One region of the Lysinibacillus sp. G4S2 genome, then DNA from elsewhere that is predicted to be linked to it. Evidence: riboswitches for the same ligand, from Rfam matches in the RefSeq annotation. Region 1 holds a riboswitch; each other region holds the start of a gene.
What was found. A riboswitch is a leader RNA that binds a small molecule or an ion and turns the genes downstream of it on or off. The one in region 1 is predicted to bind preQ1.

Region 2: linked by a shared signal. The riboswitch ahead of queC (7-cyano-7-deazaguanine synthase QueC) and the one ahead of queF (preQ(1) synthase) in region 1 are both predicted to bind preQ1.
Region 3: linked by a shared signal. The riboswitch ahead of QUF91_RS03215 (QueT transporter family protein) and the one ahead of queF (preQ(1) synthase) in region 1 are both predicted to bind preQ1.

What each region holds. Positions count from the first base shown of each region.
Region 1 is NZ_JAUCFJ010000002.1:1,424,036-1,429,859, forward strand. It holds gene QUF91_RS07190 (CotD family spore coat protein) at 1-126, opposite strand, end outside; gene QUF91_RS07195 (YjiH family protein) at 766-2,121, shown strand; gene QUF91_RS07200 (hypothetical protein) at 2,450-3,007, shown strand; PreQ1 riboswitch class I at 3,271-3,317, shown strand; gene queF (preQ(1) synthase) at 3,415-3,915, shown strand; gene QUF91_RS07210 (queuosine precursor transporter) at 3,915-4,550, shown strand; gene QUF91_RS07215 (acyltransferase family protein) at 4,544-5,545, opposite strand.
Region 2 is NZ_JAUCFJ010000002.1:2,085,759-2,091,582, reverse strand. It holds gene QUF91_RS10690 (GNAT family N-acetyltransferase) at 74-622, opposite strand; gene queE (7-carboxy-7-deazaguanine synthase QueE) at 773-1,501, opposite strand; gene queD (6-carboxytetrahydropterin synthase QueD) at 1,494-1,967, opposite strand; gene queC (7-cyano-7-deazaguanine synthase QueC) at 1,971-2,630, opposite strand; PreQ1 riboswitch class I at 3,002-3,048, opposite strand; gene QUF91_RS10670 (hypothetical protein) at 3,616-4,242, opposite strand; gene QUF91_RS10665 (LysM peptidoglycan-binding and 3D domain-containing protein) at 4,475-5,512, shown strand.
Region 3 is NZ_JAUCFJ010000002.1:589,346-595,169, reverse strand. It holds gene QUF91_RS03235 (ABC transporter permease) at 1-1,000, opposite strand, end outside; gene QUF91_RS03230 (ABC transporter substrate-binding protein) at 1,226-2,248, opposite strand; gene QUF91_RS03225 (hypothetical protein) at 2,610-3,728, shown strand; gene QUF91_RS03220 (GNAT family N-acetyltransferase) at 3,838-4,386, opposite strand; PreQ1 riboswitch class I at 4,686-4,730, shown strand; gene QUF91_RS03215 (QueT transporter family protein) at 4,739-5,221, shown strand; gene QUF91_RS03210 (CPBP family intramembrane glutamic endopeptidase) at 5,383-5,824, opposite strand, start outside.

The sequences.
Region 1 (5,824 bases):
ATATGGTGGCTCAAATTGAGTTGGACATGTTATCGGTGGACAACAATGTGGACCTTTTGCATGATGATGGTGATGCATATGTTGCATATGTTGCATATGCTGCATATGATGCATACGTCTATCCATGGTAAAACCTCCTGTTTTGATAAGTTGTGGTTCATAACTAACATATGAGATGAAAGACAATGTGGTCTATTTGTATGCCTATTAAGGGCTGGTTAAATCTCTTAGGCAATCAAAATAGGTAGGATTCATGGAGAGTTTCGCCAAATTTCAACTGACTTCAGCTATTGTAAAATTGAGCTTTGTAGAAAGGTAATGGTACAAAGAAAAAATGCAGATAATATTAGCAGAGAATAATAATAATATTAAAATTTAGATTGAATAAAAATGCATTTTGTTGTAGAATTAACCGTTGTATTGTAGGTTTACGATATTTTTTAAGTTCATAAAAATGAATGATAGTGATTATTCTAAAAGAATTAATGCATAGAATTTTTGCATTGCGGATGTTAATTATAAAAAAAGTAGTGTTTGGGCGTTCCTTTATTACTTTTTAGAGGAATGCTTTTTTTATTTTATCCCTCATTAACCGCTCGTAAATGCCCAATTGGTGAAGACTAGTAATCAGCGAGAATGAATAAATTTCCACTGATTAAAGTTTCACTTTATACAGATATACATTTTTTGGCGGTTTAACAGTACATAACTAACAAGCCTGATGTATACAACTTCGATAAAATTAGAGAAATGAGGCTTTTAATTATGAAAAAATATCCTACTTCTTCATACTTTTACTTCATAATCCCTTCTCTTATTGGTGTTCTATTATTCATGACACCTGTATTAACAGATGAGGGATGGAAAGTTCCAATTGCTATTTTAGCAAAGTTATTAGCAGGTGTTGTTGCACCTGTTATTAGTTACTTTACTATAATTATGTTTGCGATTTCTGCTATAGGTTCACTCATTGCCAAATTCATTCCACGCAATAATACAAAGAATCCAAATATTTTAGATACATTATTTTATGTCAATTGGTTTTGGACAATTGTCCGAGTTATTGGTTTAGTATTTGCATCAATGGTTGTATTTGATTTTGGACCATCAGCGATTAACAATGAAAATACTGGTGGGCTATTAATGAACCCGGACGATGGTTTGGTAACATTTTTATTTACGATTTTCTTATTTGCGGGTGTGCTTTTACCATTTTTAACAAACTTCGGCTTACTTGAATTTTTCGGAACAATGATGGTGAAAATCATGCGTCCTCTCTTTAAAAGTCCTGGTCGTTCATCGGTTGACGCACTTACGTCATGGGTTGGGGATGGAACAATTGGTGTTCTAATGACGAGTAAACAATATGAAATGGGGAACTATACGAAAAAAGAGTCTGCTATTATTGCAACTAGCTTTTCTGTAGTGTCCATCACATTCTGTATTGTAGTATTAGATACAGTGCACTTATCACGCTATTTTATCCCATATTATTTAACGGTTTTACTTTGCGGTCTAGTGTTAGCGATCATTATGCCGCGAATTTATCCGCTTGCTAACAAGGAAGATACTTATATCGATGGTACTCCAGTAGATTTATCACGTGAGGAATTACCTAAAGGCTATAACTCTGTGACACACGGCTTGGAAAATGCTTTAGCAGTCGCACATGCAAATCGTGATCCTCGCCAATTTATTAAAGATGGATCTAGAAATGTGCTAGATTTATGGATTGGTGTAGCGCCCATTGTTATGGCATTTGGTACTATAGCTTTAATGCTTGCTGAATTCACTAGTATTTTCGCAGTTTTAGGGAAGCCATTTGAGCCTATTTTAACAGTGCTCGGTTTACCAGAGGCAGCTGAAGCAGCACAAACGATGGTGGTTGGTTTTGCAGACATGTTCTTACCTTCAATTTTAGGAGAAGGAATTGAAGCTGAAACTACACGATTTGTCATTGCTGTCGTATCTGTTACACAGCTTATCTATATGTCAGAAGTCGGTGGCCTAATTTTAGGTACGAAAATTCCACTGAAATTTTTGGATTTAGTCGTTATTTTCTTACTACGTACAATTATTTCACTACCAATCGCAGCAATAGTTGCACATTTACTTTTCTAATCTAAAAAGCAATTGTTCGCATTTAATGAGTGCGCATAATTGCTTTTTCTTTATTTAAATCCGAGTGACAGAGGAGAATGCTTGAGGAAAAAAGGGAAAATACCCGCGCATCAGAGGTGAATACTCGCGGAAGCAAGGCAAAAACCCGCGCGCCAGAGGAGAAATATAGACGTCTGGCGTAAAAAAATATCTATTTCGCCACGCTTTAAAACAAGTTGGACTTAGTCGTGAAAAAAATGAATAAATAACAGTGAACATAATACAACGGACCACATAAATTCATTGAATTGGGAAAAACTACACCTAAAGTGATACGAGGGGTGATAAAATGGATAGAATTTTTTCTCTCTGCTTAAGTTCCTGTTATTTATTATTTTCCCAACCAAGTGATGCCTATATTAATGATTCGCTCAGTCCTTACGAAGAAATTTATCCTGAAATAGGCTATAAAACGGTTGAATCAGCTGCTTCCGATTTTGAACGGCACTTTCATCAAGAACTAAAGCTACCACTTCGAGTCCCTCCTATTAGTTTTACACATCATTTTGGTCGGTTTAATAATCTGGATGGTGACATGAATGATTTTTTTGAAGTCACATTTGTTAACGATCAACTTCCTGAGCATTATTATAAAATAACTGTTCGTCCTAATCATTTTGAGTTGCCGTCTAAAAAGGAATATATAGTAAAGACATTCAGATTGAAAAACGGGACGACTTCAACCTATATGGAAATCTCGGGTTTCAATGTTCTTGCTTATGAAAGAGGAGATTGGCAATATATGCTGTGGATTGATAAAAGAGTTTCAAATAAGGTGACACCTGAAGTTTTAGTTGACATCGCTAATTCCATTGACTATACAACGCAAGAAGATAAGCGTGATTAATAAAAAATGCCAAGTCCTTTAACTTTATGCCGAGGCATAATTGATTTGGGACTTGGCATCATTTTTTTTTGAGTATCCTCTAGAATTATTCGGAATTGACAGAGGCATTTCGGATCGCCATTGTTGAATGAATCAGGCTCCACCTCCTTGGTTAATTACTTATGTAACTAACCATATAATGTCAGGGTATTTTTGTAAATGTTTATGATGTGAAAAAAATTAGTTGACTGAATGCATTCATTAAGTTAAGATAACTAGCGAATACGAAAGAGGTTCATAGCGCATACCCTCTATAAAAAACTATGGATGACGTCATTTACGCCATGTCCCAAAAATGCGGATATGGCTATTTTTTTTTATTAGGTTTCATGCATAATGGACTTCTCACAACTTGAGGAGGCATTTTTATGGCAGGTAGAACAGATGACCAAGGCTTACAGGATTTAACCCTCCTTGGTAACCAAAACACAAAGTATTTATTTGAGTACTCACCGGAAGTGCTTGAAGCAGTCGATAATTTGCATACAGGAAACGATTTTTTTGTGAAATTTAATTGCCCAGAATTTACAAGTCTTTGTCCAATGACAGGGCAGCCTGACTTTGCGACAATGTATATTTCTTTTATTCCAGATAAAAAGCTAGTAGAGAGTAAATCACTAAAGCTCTATTTATTTAGCTTCCGTAATCACGGTGACTTTCATGAGGACTGCGTCAACATCATCATGAATGATCTAATTAAGCTAATCGAGCCTCGTTATATCGAGGTATGGGGTAAGTTTACGCCGCGTGGTGGCTTGTCCATTGATCCTTGGTGTAACTATGGACGCCCAGGCACAAAATATGAAAAAATGGCGGAGCATCGTTTGATGAACCACGACATGTATCCTGAAAAGGTGGATAATCGTTGATGCTGTATTATTTAAATGGGTTGTTTGTTGGCTTTTTAATTTTGGCAAATGTTTTAGCCGTTAAAGTGTTTAGTATAGGCGAATGGATGATACTTCCGGCAGCAGCGATACTTATTATTTTCACCTATCCTCTTATTGATGTAATTTGTGAGGTGTACGGTAGGGAAGCGGGCAGTCGAACGGTTAGAACGGGGCTTATGGCGCAAGTGTTTGCGGCATGCTTTATTGCTATTGCCATTGCGCTACCACCTGCACAAGCCTTTGCTCATCAGAAGGAGTTTGAGATAATTCTTGGTGGCAGCATGCGTGTCATTATTGCAAGCCTTGTAGCGTATACGGTTAGTGTAAATTTGGATGTCATGATATTTAGTAAATTTAAGGAAAAGCATGGCAACGGTAAGCTTTGGCTACGAAACAATGCGTCTACGATGGTAAGCCAACTCATCGATACGGCACTATTTATTACGATAGCCTTTTATGGAGTAATGCCATTTAAAGTATTATTAACGTTGTTTATAACACAGTATATGTTTAAATTTTTAGCGTCGATTGTAGCAACGCCACTTGTTTATGGGCTAGTTTACGTTGCGCGAAAATTTGATAAACGCAAAAGCTTTGAGCCATCTCATTACTGAGATGGCTTTTTGATGTGTGCCTTGCCAATTAGATAAGCACTATAAGGTAAAAACGAAATGAGTTTTATAATCAACATACAGACAATCAAGCTCGATAGGAATAGAGTGAGGACTTGGAGAAAGGTTGTAGGTAATTGTGCCGTATATGGAACTAAATATTCTTGAACAAGCCAATGAATCAAAAATATACCAAATGAATATTGACTTACTAAATTAATGATTTTTAGCTTCGGAACAATTTGACCAAATGCTAAAATGCATAAAGTTATTGAAATAATAAATAACATCATATCTAATCGTCTAGAAGTAATTTCAGTGGCACCCAAATAATAGTTTATAGCCAGTATTGATGTTGAAAGAACAACGAAAACTAGCGTAGCCAATTTGTACTTACTAATATTCGATGCAACCCATTGATAATGCATACCGATTAAATAAGCAATTGCAAAATAAGGAAGCCAGCCAACAAATAGTAAACGAACAAGATTATCGTTTTCTATAAAGAATTCAATATCCAACTTTACAAGAGTCATATATATAATACCGAGTGCTAACATAATTGGAGTTAGCCATATGCTTGATAGCTGGTATTTTTTTATGATAAAGAACAGAATGTATAACTGGAAGATTGTCATGACAAACCATCCAGAAAAATCTCCTAAAACAATATGACGATACAGCGAATTCCAAAAGCTTTCATCATAATGAAGTAATGCGTTTACTGCATACAAAACACTAGCTGCAACAAATGGAATATAAACAAATTGGAAACGCCGCCATAAAAATTTAGCAGGCAGCTCAACTTGATAGCGTTTTGCTAAAATAATAATAGATAGTAAAATAAATGTTGGTGTCGCGAAACATAATAATAATCTAAAAAATTGATAGTACGGATTTTCGATATACCCGTTAATAATTTCCGTATTAGTTGTAGCGTGTAATAATACAATAGATAAGCAGGCAATTGCCCTCAAAACATTCCACTCATACACCATTTCTATCACCCACATTTCCGCAAATTTGAATGCAACAATTAGCAAGATTGACCCTAACTATTTATATGAGTATCGCATTCGTAGTAAAACTCATTGATTTATAAGATTGAAAATTTTTACCTTATATCATATGAGTATTTTATAGGTGAGAATATCACTTTTCACGGGTAATCTCAGTGGGAATAAAGACAATCTTTGATGAAACTCTTACATCAAAAAATATTAAAAAAAATCCCTCCAATTCCATGTCTATAGCTCCGTGATTGCATATGTGCCATG
Region 2 (5,824 bases), 660 kb from region 1:
AAGATCTATTGCTTATTAATCTTCTTTAGAGAATGTGTATCAGAAACAACATCGTTCTTGTCTACTATTAAACTTACTTTGCGTTTATAAAGTAAACTAGATGATCAGTCCATTTGTCGTCCTCGAATATGAATCCTTTCCTCGTGCATTCATACACCATTCCAACACTTTCTGCTAACTTTATAGATGCCATATTATCAAGGTTTATGTGAGCTTCTATACGATGATAATTTAATTTTTTAAACGCTAGATCTAAGGAAGCTTTTACAGCCTCATTCCCATAACCTTTTCTCCAAAACTGGTTATGAATTGTATATCCGAACCTGGCCCATTGAAATTCTTCCCTCATAATTGTCGAAAAGTCTATAAAACCAATATGAGTATTATCTTCTTTTCTAAACACTCCAAATACATAGACCTTGTCATCTTCAGCCATTTGATAATGTTTAGTAACTAAATCACGAAACCATTCTTTCGTACAGATGCTCATATCTAATTTACCTTGATCGTATTTATGTTGAGAAGGTAAACGATTTTCATATTGGGTTAGCCAAGAAGAATAATCACCTTCTTCAAGAAATCGAATAACTAATCTATCTGTTTCAGTTCTTATTTTATTCAATCGAACACCTCATCTAGAATACTTTCTATTCTTATATAGATTATTCGACATAAGGGATTTTTTTCCTTCCTATCCTGTACTTTCACATCGTCCCAAGTTAATCATAATCCTCTTCTAGAGATTTTTCCTAAAGACATTTTTGTAATGGCACTATACCCCTCTTTTATTCCCCCATACAAGGGCATGCAACTGTGGCAGTACTTTGACATCTGTTAATTCCTCATCCTTCATCACTTTATCAATCAGCGCATGATATTTATCTAATAAATGTGTAATTAATCGTGAATTGTCCGTCGTCGTGAGATCATCGTTACCGACTTGGAGATAAAAAGGAATCATTGGATACCTATGGTGAATTTGTTTAGCATACTCGTAATCCTCTTGATTGAAAACGACTACTTTGAGGGATACATGGTGATTACTGTTTCGATTTTTTAGTTTTTCGAAGATATCAGAGAGCACCGAATAGTTTGTGGTCATTCCAGAACTAGGTGGCTTTGGGGAAATTGTCAGTTCATCAATCTCATACATCCATTTTTGCCACCTACTTCCCTGAGTTTCCACCCCGACCTTTATGTCATTTTCTTTTAAAAGTGTAATGACCCCCTCCAAATTTTGGATGAGTGCAGGATTGCCGCCTGAAATCGTGACAAATGAAAAGCCACTGCCTCCGAGACGTTTCAACTCAGACCAAATCTCTTCAGCTGTCATTTGGACAATAAGATGCTTTCCGCTGCCATCCCACGTAAACGATGAATCACACCAAGAACAGGAATAATCACAGCCGGCAGTTCTCACAAACATTGTCTTTTGGCCAACTACCATTCCCTCACCTTGAATCGTCGGTCCAAAAATCTCGATAACAGGTATTTTACTCAACTTCCATCCACTCCCGTCTCGCCTCTGCATAGCTAGTCGGAGTTTCATATAGCTGGATAAACTCAACACGCGCACCGTTATATGTTTGTTCATCAAGTAAGGCCTCAGCCAACTTTTCGTAAATCCAAACAACAATGTTCTCAGCCGTCGTATTCATGGGTGGAAGCGTTTCATTTAAATAACGGTGATCCAAATGAATCTCTATTTTTTCTTTCCATATTCTTTTTATGTCGCCAAAATCAATCATCAAACCGCGTTCATCTGTGTATCCACTTAGTCCTAATATTACGCGATACGTATGACCGTGCAGGTTTTTACATTTCCCCTCATAATCATGTAAATGATGGGCAGCATCGAAGGTAAATTCTTTGCTTACGAGCACACGCTTTGCATGATAGTTCAATTGATTTCTTTGAATATCTACATCTATTTTTTGGAGCTTATCGACGATTCTAAAATCTGACATGCCTTAAGACTCCTTCCTATAACTCAAATACTCATCAAGCCCTTTTTTTCGCAGTTTACATGCTGGGCATTCACCACAGCCATCTGCTATTACACCGTTATAGCAAGTCAACGTTCTTTCCCGAACAAATTCAAGTGCTCCAAACTGATCAGCAAGCTCCCATGTCTGAGCCTTATTGAGCCACATCAACGGTGTATCAATCACAAAGGAATCATCCATCGATAAATTTAACGTTACATTCAAGGATTTAATAAAAACATCTCGGCAATCCGGATATCCGCTAAAATCTGTTTCGCAAACGCCAGTTACAATATGCTTAGCTCCTACTTGGCTCGCTAAAACGCCTGCAAATGAAAGAAAAAGAAGATTTCGACCAGGTACAAAAGTCGATGGAAGCTCACCATTTTCACCGTCTTCTACCTTTATGTCTTGTCGTGTCAATGCATTCGGAGCAAGCTGGTTCAGGAGTGACATATCAAGAATGTGATGCTTGACACCGAGCTCCCCTGCTATCATCTTCGCACATTCAATTTCAAGACGATGCCTTTGACCATAATCAAAAGTTACTGCCTCAACCTCTTGAAAACGTTCCTTTGCCCAGAACAAACAAGTTGTACTGTCCTGGCCTCCACTAAATACAACAATTGCTTTTTCCTGCTTCATGTGTAAAATCTCCCTTGTATCAAAAAAACAGCACTATAAGAAAAAAAATACTGCTTCTTCTTAGTTTTTTTTAGAGGGTAGCTAAATACCTCTTTCTTGATTGAACTATTCAATTCCGCATTTATCGATAATCAATTTTTTCTGGATTAATATCGTGATTCATTAAACGACATATGAATATTTTGTACTTTGGTTCCCCAATAATGTTAAATCCGTCAGTCCTTCTTCTAGGCTTTGGCCAGACATAAAAAAACCTCCTTGTAAAATGTTTCCCAACACTTTTCAAGAGAGGCATCACCAATCGTTCTATTAAAACATAAGTAAAAACATAAAAAAAGCCACGTCCGATATGGACATGGCATAATTATCATGTTTCCATAGTTTTTTATAGAGGGTATCAGCTATGAACCTCTCCCGTTCTAGTCCGGGCATTCTTTTGTTCAATATAATACAAAAAAACAGTACAAAATGTCAAATTATTTTTTATAAAATCTGCTTCTCTGAAAAAACCACTGTTATACTGCCCTATATTTTGCAGTACACTATACACTTTACTGAGCTTAGATTTATTTATATTTTTCGAACAGCTCTCCTTAAGGGAGCTAAGAGCGGTTTACCCAAAATTTATTATTTTGGACATTTAAATGCTATTTATATTTACAAGGAGCAATTATTGAATGTTAAAAATCGAATGAATAGTATATTAACATCAATTGTCTATAATTGTGATTTTAGTAAAAAATGACTCTACGGATCAAAGTAATGAAAGGTTCAAATGGAGCTATACAGATTCACTAAAAAGCTGAATCGAACCAGCTTTTTATATTTTCATTAAAACCGCACTACTTATGATACGGTTCTCCGTAACGCGGCCAAGTGCGGTTTTTATTTTATGAACATTTATTCAATAATCCCTAATAACATCGCTGGTGCTAAAATTCACATTAATGGCACGGCACATATAGGGGAATTTTCACAATTTTTATTAAGCTTCTAATGTTTTATAAATATTTTTGACTCTTTTTAATTGTGGTGCAGTTAGGTATTTTTCTCTTTTTCGTAACACTTTCAATAATTCCTCTTTATTTTCATCTGTTACGGCTAATAGCGTACTTTCCGAGTGCTGAGGAATTTCCTTTGTTCTGCAATTCTCAAGGTGATGAAGTAATATTGGAAAAATCACATCATTGTTTTCCTTACTGACAGCTGCTAGCTTCGCAAGAGTTAGGACACCTTTATCAATTGTAATAACTGAACCAACTTTTATAGCACTTTTTAATATATTAAGATGAGCCATAATGGTTTCTGATGCTCCCTCCGCAATCGTTGCTAATGCCGTCATTCCACCCCAGACTAAACGATTATTAGGGCTTTTTAGCAACTCTATAAAAGTCAGGACATACTTACTGATGAGTTCTGGTTTAACTTGCCCAATTTCGTACGCTACTTTAATACAATCGTATTGAATCTTTTTATCTTTGCAAGTTAGGTTTTCAATTATTTCTTCTATGCACGTATAATTTTCTTCATTAACTAATTTATGTGCCAGCTCAATATTTGGCTCTTCATCGTTTCGATTTAATTGAGAAGCTAACAGGTTCACAACTGACATGATTATCCCTCATTTATTAAATTTATTTAATGTATAAACATTATCACATTTAACCCTTAATGAATCAGGTATCTTCGTCATGGAAATAGTATCCTTTACTATTAGTAATATTATTGCAATATAAATGCCATAGACGAAATCAAATTAACACCTCCTTGTTCTTTTTCTCAGAAAAATCTATGTTACGATGATTTTACATTAACAACTAAGAACGCACATGGAGGATTAATAAATGCTTAAAAAAATAATTTCAATTGTACCCGTTGCAATGCTTTCGGCAACTTTAGGTGCTAATGCTCAAGCTGCAACAATTACCGTACAAAAAGGAGATACTCTTTGGGATTTATCTCGTGCACATAATACTTCTGTAGAAAATATCAAAACATTGAATCATATTCCTACTAACCTTATTCACCCTGGCGATGTCCTTACCATTGCACAACAATATACCGTTAAGCAAGGTGATACACTATGGGACATAGCCCTAGATCATCAAGTCACTGTTTCGCAAATTAAAGAATGGAACCAATTACATACGGACCTTATTCATCCAGGTTTAAATCTATCCATTATTAATGGTACGAAAACGAGTACGGCTGTAACTGACAAACCAATAAAGCCTGCAGCTCATGCAGCAAAGGAAACTACAACTTTAGTAACAAATAATACAACTGCAATGGAGGGTAAACCTGAAGAAACTGTTTCATCAACAAGTAAAACAGCTTCAAAGGATAGTGCACCTGAAGCGACCGCTCCATCAATAAGTAATACTGCTTCAAAGGAGAATACACCTAAAGCAACTGCTCCATCAACAAATAATACTGCTTCAAAGGAGAATACACCTAAAGCAACTGCTCCATCAACAAATAATACTGCTTCAAAGGAGAATACACCTAAAGCAACTGCTCCATCAACAAATAATACTGCTTCAAAGGAGAATACACCTAAAGCAACTGCTCCATCAACAAATAATACTGCTTCAAAGGAACTTTTAGTGAAAGCTTCAGCCTATACGGCTTCATGTGAGGGATGTTCTGGTATTACTGCTACTGGAATTAACCTTAAAACAAACCCAAATGCGAAGGTCATCTCAGTTGACCCAACTGTAATTCCACTGGGTAGTAAAGTTTATGTGGAAGGCTATGGTGAAGCAATCGCAGGGGATACTGGCGGTGCAATTAAAGGAAATCGAATCGATGTCTTTTTCCCTTCTCAACAAGATGCAATTAATTTTGGAGTAAAACAATTAAAGGTCACAATATTAGACTAACTTAACCGGTCTAATAAGCAAAAAAAGAACCAGATTAGGTTCTTTTTTGCTTATTTATTCAATCCTACACCATCTTTTTGCTTTTAAATCTGGACCATATTCTAAAATGCATAATTCTTGGTGATTCTTTTGTGTATTCTTTCTATCTGCAGTTAAGTTCTTTAAAAAAACCGCACTTACTTATGATAAGGATCTCCAAAATTAATGCTAAATTGATGTTTATTGAGGTTAGTATAATCCCTCCCTATATTCCAATATGGAATCAAAACTGATCATTTTCCGCAATTCTGTTCACCTAAACTCTCTGTTATG
Region 3 (5,824 bases), 830 kb from region 1:
CCGTCTTTACTCGCGTCTTCTCTGCTGCGCGCTTCACTTTACGTTTGCGCTCCTTACTCTTATTGATAAATTGAGGTAAGATCAGCGCTAAAATAACGATAATAGCTGTAATTAATTTCATATCCCCTGAATCAAGGAAATCTACACGTAATGCTAACGCTAAAATAATGCGGTAAATAATAGCTCCCGCAATGACAGCAAAAGTTGTGCGCATAATCGTTTTTGTACCGAAGATTGCTTCACCGATAATAACAGATGCAAGACCGATAACAATCATTCCAATCCCCATACTTACATCTGAGAATTTCGAATACTGTGCGATTAAAGCGCCAGAAAAGGCGACAAGTGCATTAGATAGTCCTAGCCCTAGAATAATAAGTGTGTCCGTATTTGCTGAGAAGCTACGAATCATACGCTTATTATCACCAGTTGCTCGAATAGCCAGTCCGACCTCTGTTTTTAAGAACCAATCTGCTATTAACTTAATTAAAATCGTGATAATTAATACTACAATCAATGTACTCCATGTTGATGGTACTTGCTGAAAGCCCATGTTTTTTAATAGGCTATTTAATGTATCATCTATCCCTAAATTACTCCAAAACGCTTGAAACTTTGAAAATATAGTCTCTGAGTTCAATAGTGGAATATTCGGACGACCTATCGTATTTTCTGCCGTTAACCCCATAATACGTAGATTAATAGAATACAAAGCAATCATCATTAAAATACCCGATAGTAGCGGATTAATTTTCCCTTTTGTGTGAAGAATTCCTGTCATACATCCAGCAATAAATCCAGCAACAATTGCCACTAAAGTCGCTAAGATTGGGTTGTAGCCAAGCAGAATCATTGTTGCTGCTGTAGCTGCCCCTGTTACAAAGCTTCCATCAACCGTTAAATCCGGAAAATCTAACACGCGGAATGTTAAATACACACCAAGTGCCATAATTGCATAGATGATTCCTTGCTCCATTGCGCCAAACATTGCTAAAAACATAGTTGAATCATCTCCTAATAATTTCTTAAATAAATATAATTCCGCTCATCACCATAATTTCAATGTATCCTATCCGCTACTTTGCCCCAGCATTTCTTTTCTATAGGAAACAGAGCGGTGTTTCTTCCTCAAACATGAGGTTAATTTTTCACTCTAAAAGAAGATAAAGCGGGGGCAGTTTTAGTTCTCCCCCGCTTTGCTTCATAAGATGGCTATGTCAGTCCATTACTTTTCAAAAAGCTCTGCTCCCCAAGAATCTTTGATTTCAATTCCTAAGTTATCCGCTACTTTTTTGTTGATTAATAGTTTTAAGTTTTGTGGGTATTGCGCTGGTGTATCAGCAGGTGTTGCTTCCCCTTTTAGAATCTTCACAGCCATTTGACCTGCTTCATAACCGATGTCGAAATATTCAAACCCGTATGCCGCTAAGCCACCACGTTCCACTGAGTCAAGCTCTCCTACAATTAGTGGTAATTTATTAGCATTCGCTACATCAATAACAGATTCTAGAGCAGAAACTACTGTATTATCAGTAATAATATAGAATGCATCTGCTTTACCGATTAATGATTCAGTAGCTTGTTTTACTTCCGCAGAAGTTGCCGCAGATGCCTCTACCACTTTTAGGCCTTGCTCACCCATAACTTTTTTCACTTCTTTTACTTGCGCTACTGAGTTTTGCTCACCAGCGTTGTAAACCATACCAACGTTTTTGGCACCAAGTTCTTTTAAGAATGCCACTGTTTTTGAAATAGTATCAGGATGTAAATCGATCGTACCTGTTACATTTTTCCCTGGCTTCTCCATAGATTCAATGAGCTGTGCTCCAACAGCATCTGTTACAGAAGTAAAAATAATTGGAATATCACTAGTTGCTGTCGCTGCTGCTTGTGCAGACGGCGTAGAGTTAGCAAATATTAAATCTACGTTTGCACTTACTAGATTGTTTGCAATCGTTGTATTAAGACTATTATCCCCTTGCGCTATTTGCGATTCGTACTCAACTTTTAAGCCAGATTCTTCAATTGCTTTTTTGAAGCCTTCAGTTGCAGCATTTAAAGATGGATGCTCCACAATTTGAGTAATCCCGATTTTATATGTTTTGTCATCTGCTTTGCCGCTCTCACTTGCATTATTCGTTTCGTTCCCTTTCGAATCAGATGAACTAGAGCCACTGCTACCACAAGCAGCAAGCATTAAAACTAACCCAAATAACAGGAACGAAAGCTTTTTTAAATTGCTTTTCACAAATAATCCCCCCGATTTTGATCTCTGATATTTATCACACTTTATCCAAGCGAAGTGTGAACGTATCGCTATATTACAGTTATTATTGAGGTTCGTCAACAACATTATGAATGTTCTGACATTTACATTTGACAAAATATTTTAGTTTTTCATTCAATTCGCCGCTTTAAACCGCTAAACTACGCTGTTTTTACAGAATGATTTCTTTTTCTAACATAACAAAAATTTTTTTGACAATTTTGCGAAGTTAGGTAGTGAAAAACTTTTTAAAATTTTTTCTAACTTTAACTAACTTTTTATAGTTGGAAAGGCGTCTAATTTTTAGTAATTAAAACAATTAAATTTAAAGGGAGACCTAATTATGAAAAAAACAACTAAAAAATCTTGGATAATTGTATCAGCACTAACAATAGGAATAGCTGTCTTCACACCACATCAAGCTGAGGCAACAACAGCAAAACCAGCAAACGAAATGACTGTTAAAGCTGAGCAACAAATTAAAGGAACTATTAAAAACATTTACGGAGATAGCATCACGATTAAAGGGAAAGACGGTAAAAACTACTATATCGGAATCCAAAAGTTTTCAGATGAGCAAATAGCAAAAATGAACTTAGTTGAAGGTCAAGAAATCTCTGTAGAAGGTAGCTTAGTACAAGATTATGCAGACTTCTACACATTTGACGTCTATAAAAAAGACTTACCTAAAGAAATTACAAAAGAAGATCTAGCTAAATTAGAAAAATTATTTAATCAAATGAAGAAGTTAGAAAAAGAAGAGAAGTATGAAGAAGTCGATAAAATCAATGTTGAAATGGATAAAATCACGAAGCCATATATTTTAGCTAGCTGGGTACCTGTATCCTTTGAAAAGTTCATTGAAGAGTACGGATTTAGTGAAAAAAATATAGTGATTAAAGAAAATGATAAAAAACAGCTGAAAGCAATTTATGAACAGTGGATAAAACTAACGAAATCTGGTAAAGAAGACAAAGCACAAGAAAAATTTGATGAATTCCAAAAGATTCTTCAACCTTATTTAGATGCACTATATCCACCAGTAACATTTGAAGAATACATTTCAGATATGGCATTAGATATTCCAGCTGAAGAAATGCCAAAACTAAAAGCGATTTATAAAGATGCTCAAAAATCAGATGCAGATAAAAATGATCAATTATCTGAAAAGCTATGGAATGACTTCAATGAAATGATTAATCTTTACACGAAGCCAATTAGCTTTGAACAATACTTATCTGACTTTGATTTCGAAATCAAAGCAACAGACAAAAAACAATTGAAAAAGCTTTATGAAGAAGCAATAGCTCTTGATAAAAAAGGTGACTCTGAAAAATCTAGTGAAAAATGGGCTGCTATCGACAAAATTTTAAATCCATATTATGAAGCAAATAAAGAAATTCTAATCTCAGCTTCTAAAGTAACGATTAACGGCAAAGTTTATCTTACACAGCATAAATAAGTAAAAGCTTCCGGGCTGATCCCAAATGACGGGATTAGCCCTTTCTTTTGTAAAAAAAAGCTTCCGTATGAGTAAGGAAAATTAACTATACTAGTCTCAATGGTCAAATTTATGACAGGGCCCCATGATTCTGCTCAAACTCTTGTCTTGTCATACCGTAGCAAATACCATCGTAATAAGCTCCTTTAGTGAAAATGATATTTCTTAGTTGCCCCTCTTTCATGAAACCTAATTTTTCATGCAAGCGCATAGATGGTTCATTGAACGAGTAAACGGTTGTATTTACTTTTTGATAAGGACGCTCTGAAAAGAAGAAGCGAAGAACCATAAGAATCATTTCTTTTGCATAGCCTTTACCTCTGTATGGCTCAAATACAGCCAAGTAATAATCCAAAACACCATTTTTCAAATCACAATCAAAGGTTTCAATCATACCGACAATATTATTCTCTCTATCTACTGCAATAAAACGAAATTCATCATCTTCTTCTGACAATTGCTCTTCTACCCATTCCCTCATTTGATCCGCGGAGCGAGGAAAATGTATTGAATCCATATTTCGTAAAATTTCATCATCTAAAAATTCAAAGATAACGATATCTTCTGGTTGTATCGCTCGTAGTGTAAGACTTTGTCCTGTCCAATAAGTAACTGTCATTTCATCTTCCTCCATTATTTTTCCTCATCACCATAAACGCGGGATGATCTTTCAATCCCTAACTTGGCTCACCTCTATAACGCGAGGTTGATTTCCGTTCCGACTAGACGCCACTCCAATCATCTTATATACAAGGCTTACGTCTTAACAAATCAACCACAATTTTCGGTGATGAAAGTATTATTTAGAAAATATAATAATATTTCCCAATTATATTTACGTTATTAGTACAAAAATAGTTTCATCAAGTATTTACCACCCTTTACAAACAAGCATAAACATTGATATGATTGCATTTGCTTTACGTGGTTCGTAACCATCCCACGCAAAAAAACTAAGGAGAAATTAATATATGAAAATAAAATTTTTAGCAACGAGTGGTATTATTGCAGCACTCTATATTGCTGTTACATTGCTAGTCGCTCCATTTGGCTTTACAGAGGTACAGTTCCGTGTATCGGAAATTTTTAACCATCTAGTCGCCTTTAATCCACGATTTGCCGTTGGGATCATTATTGGTGTATTTATCTCCAATTTATTTTCACCAAACGGCATTCTAGATGTTTTTTTCGGTGTAGGCCATTCGATGATTACCCTTGGATTGTTCATTCTTATTTGTAAATTTGTCAAAAATATTTGGGCACGTTTAATCATTAATACATTGTTATTTACATTCACAATGTTTATCATTGCCTTTGAATTGAACATAGCCTTGGAAGTACCATTCTTCTGGACATGGCTAACTGTTGCTGCAGGTGAGTTTGTTGTATTAGCAATTGGTGCGCCGATTATGTATGTATTGAATAAGCGCTTAAACTTCAAAGATTTAATTTAACTGACGGATCTTATTAGAGCAGTGTTTAATAAAAGGAGGAACGGTTTCACCGTTCCTCCTTTTTGTTGTATTCACATTGAAGTTCGAATATTTTTCATGTAAAGAAAGTTTAATACCTACCAAAAAAAAGCGTTGCAATTAGAAAAAAATAATATGTTATTTTAATCCTCTTCATTCTCATCACCTAATTTCCCCACGTAATCAATCAAAGCATGAAGAAGTATTAGAGGTATAATGGAGTTCAATGCGACTGCAAGCATCCCGAACACAAAGCCAAAAATGGTTGTCCTAATGGCACCAGATAAATTTTGATATGTATGTGCAAGACCAAATATTATTGAGGTACACAATAGAACGAACCAAATTGACCATTCTGGAAATAATGTGTTAAATGCAAATATAAGCAATCCGCGGTAAATAATTTCTTCTGTGACCCCTGCTGTCCATGCCACTTGATTCCAAATGGCTTTGTCTTTCTTTGTAACAGGTAGTAACTCAGTAAACGCTATTTGCTTCATTTGTTTTTGCTTCATTATTTTCATCTTATTTTTAACTTTATCACTTATAAAATATCCAATTGCGTAATATAAAAGCAAAACACTA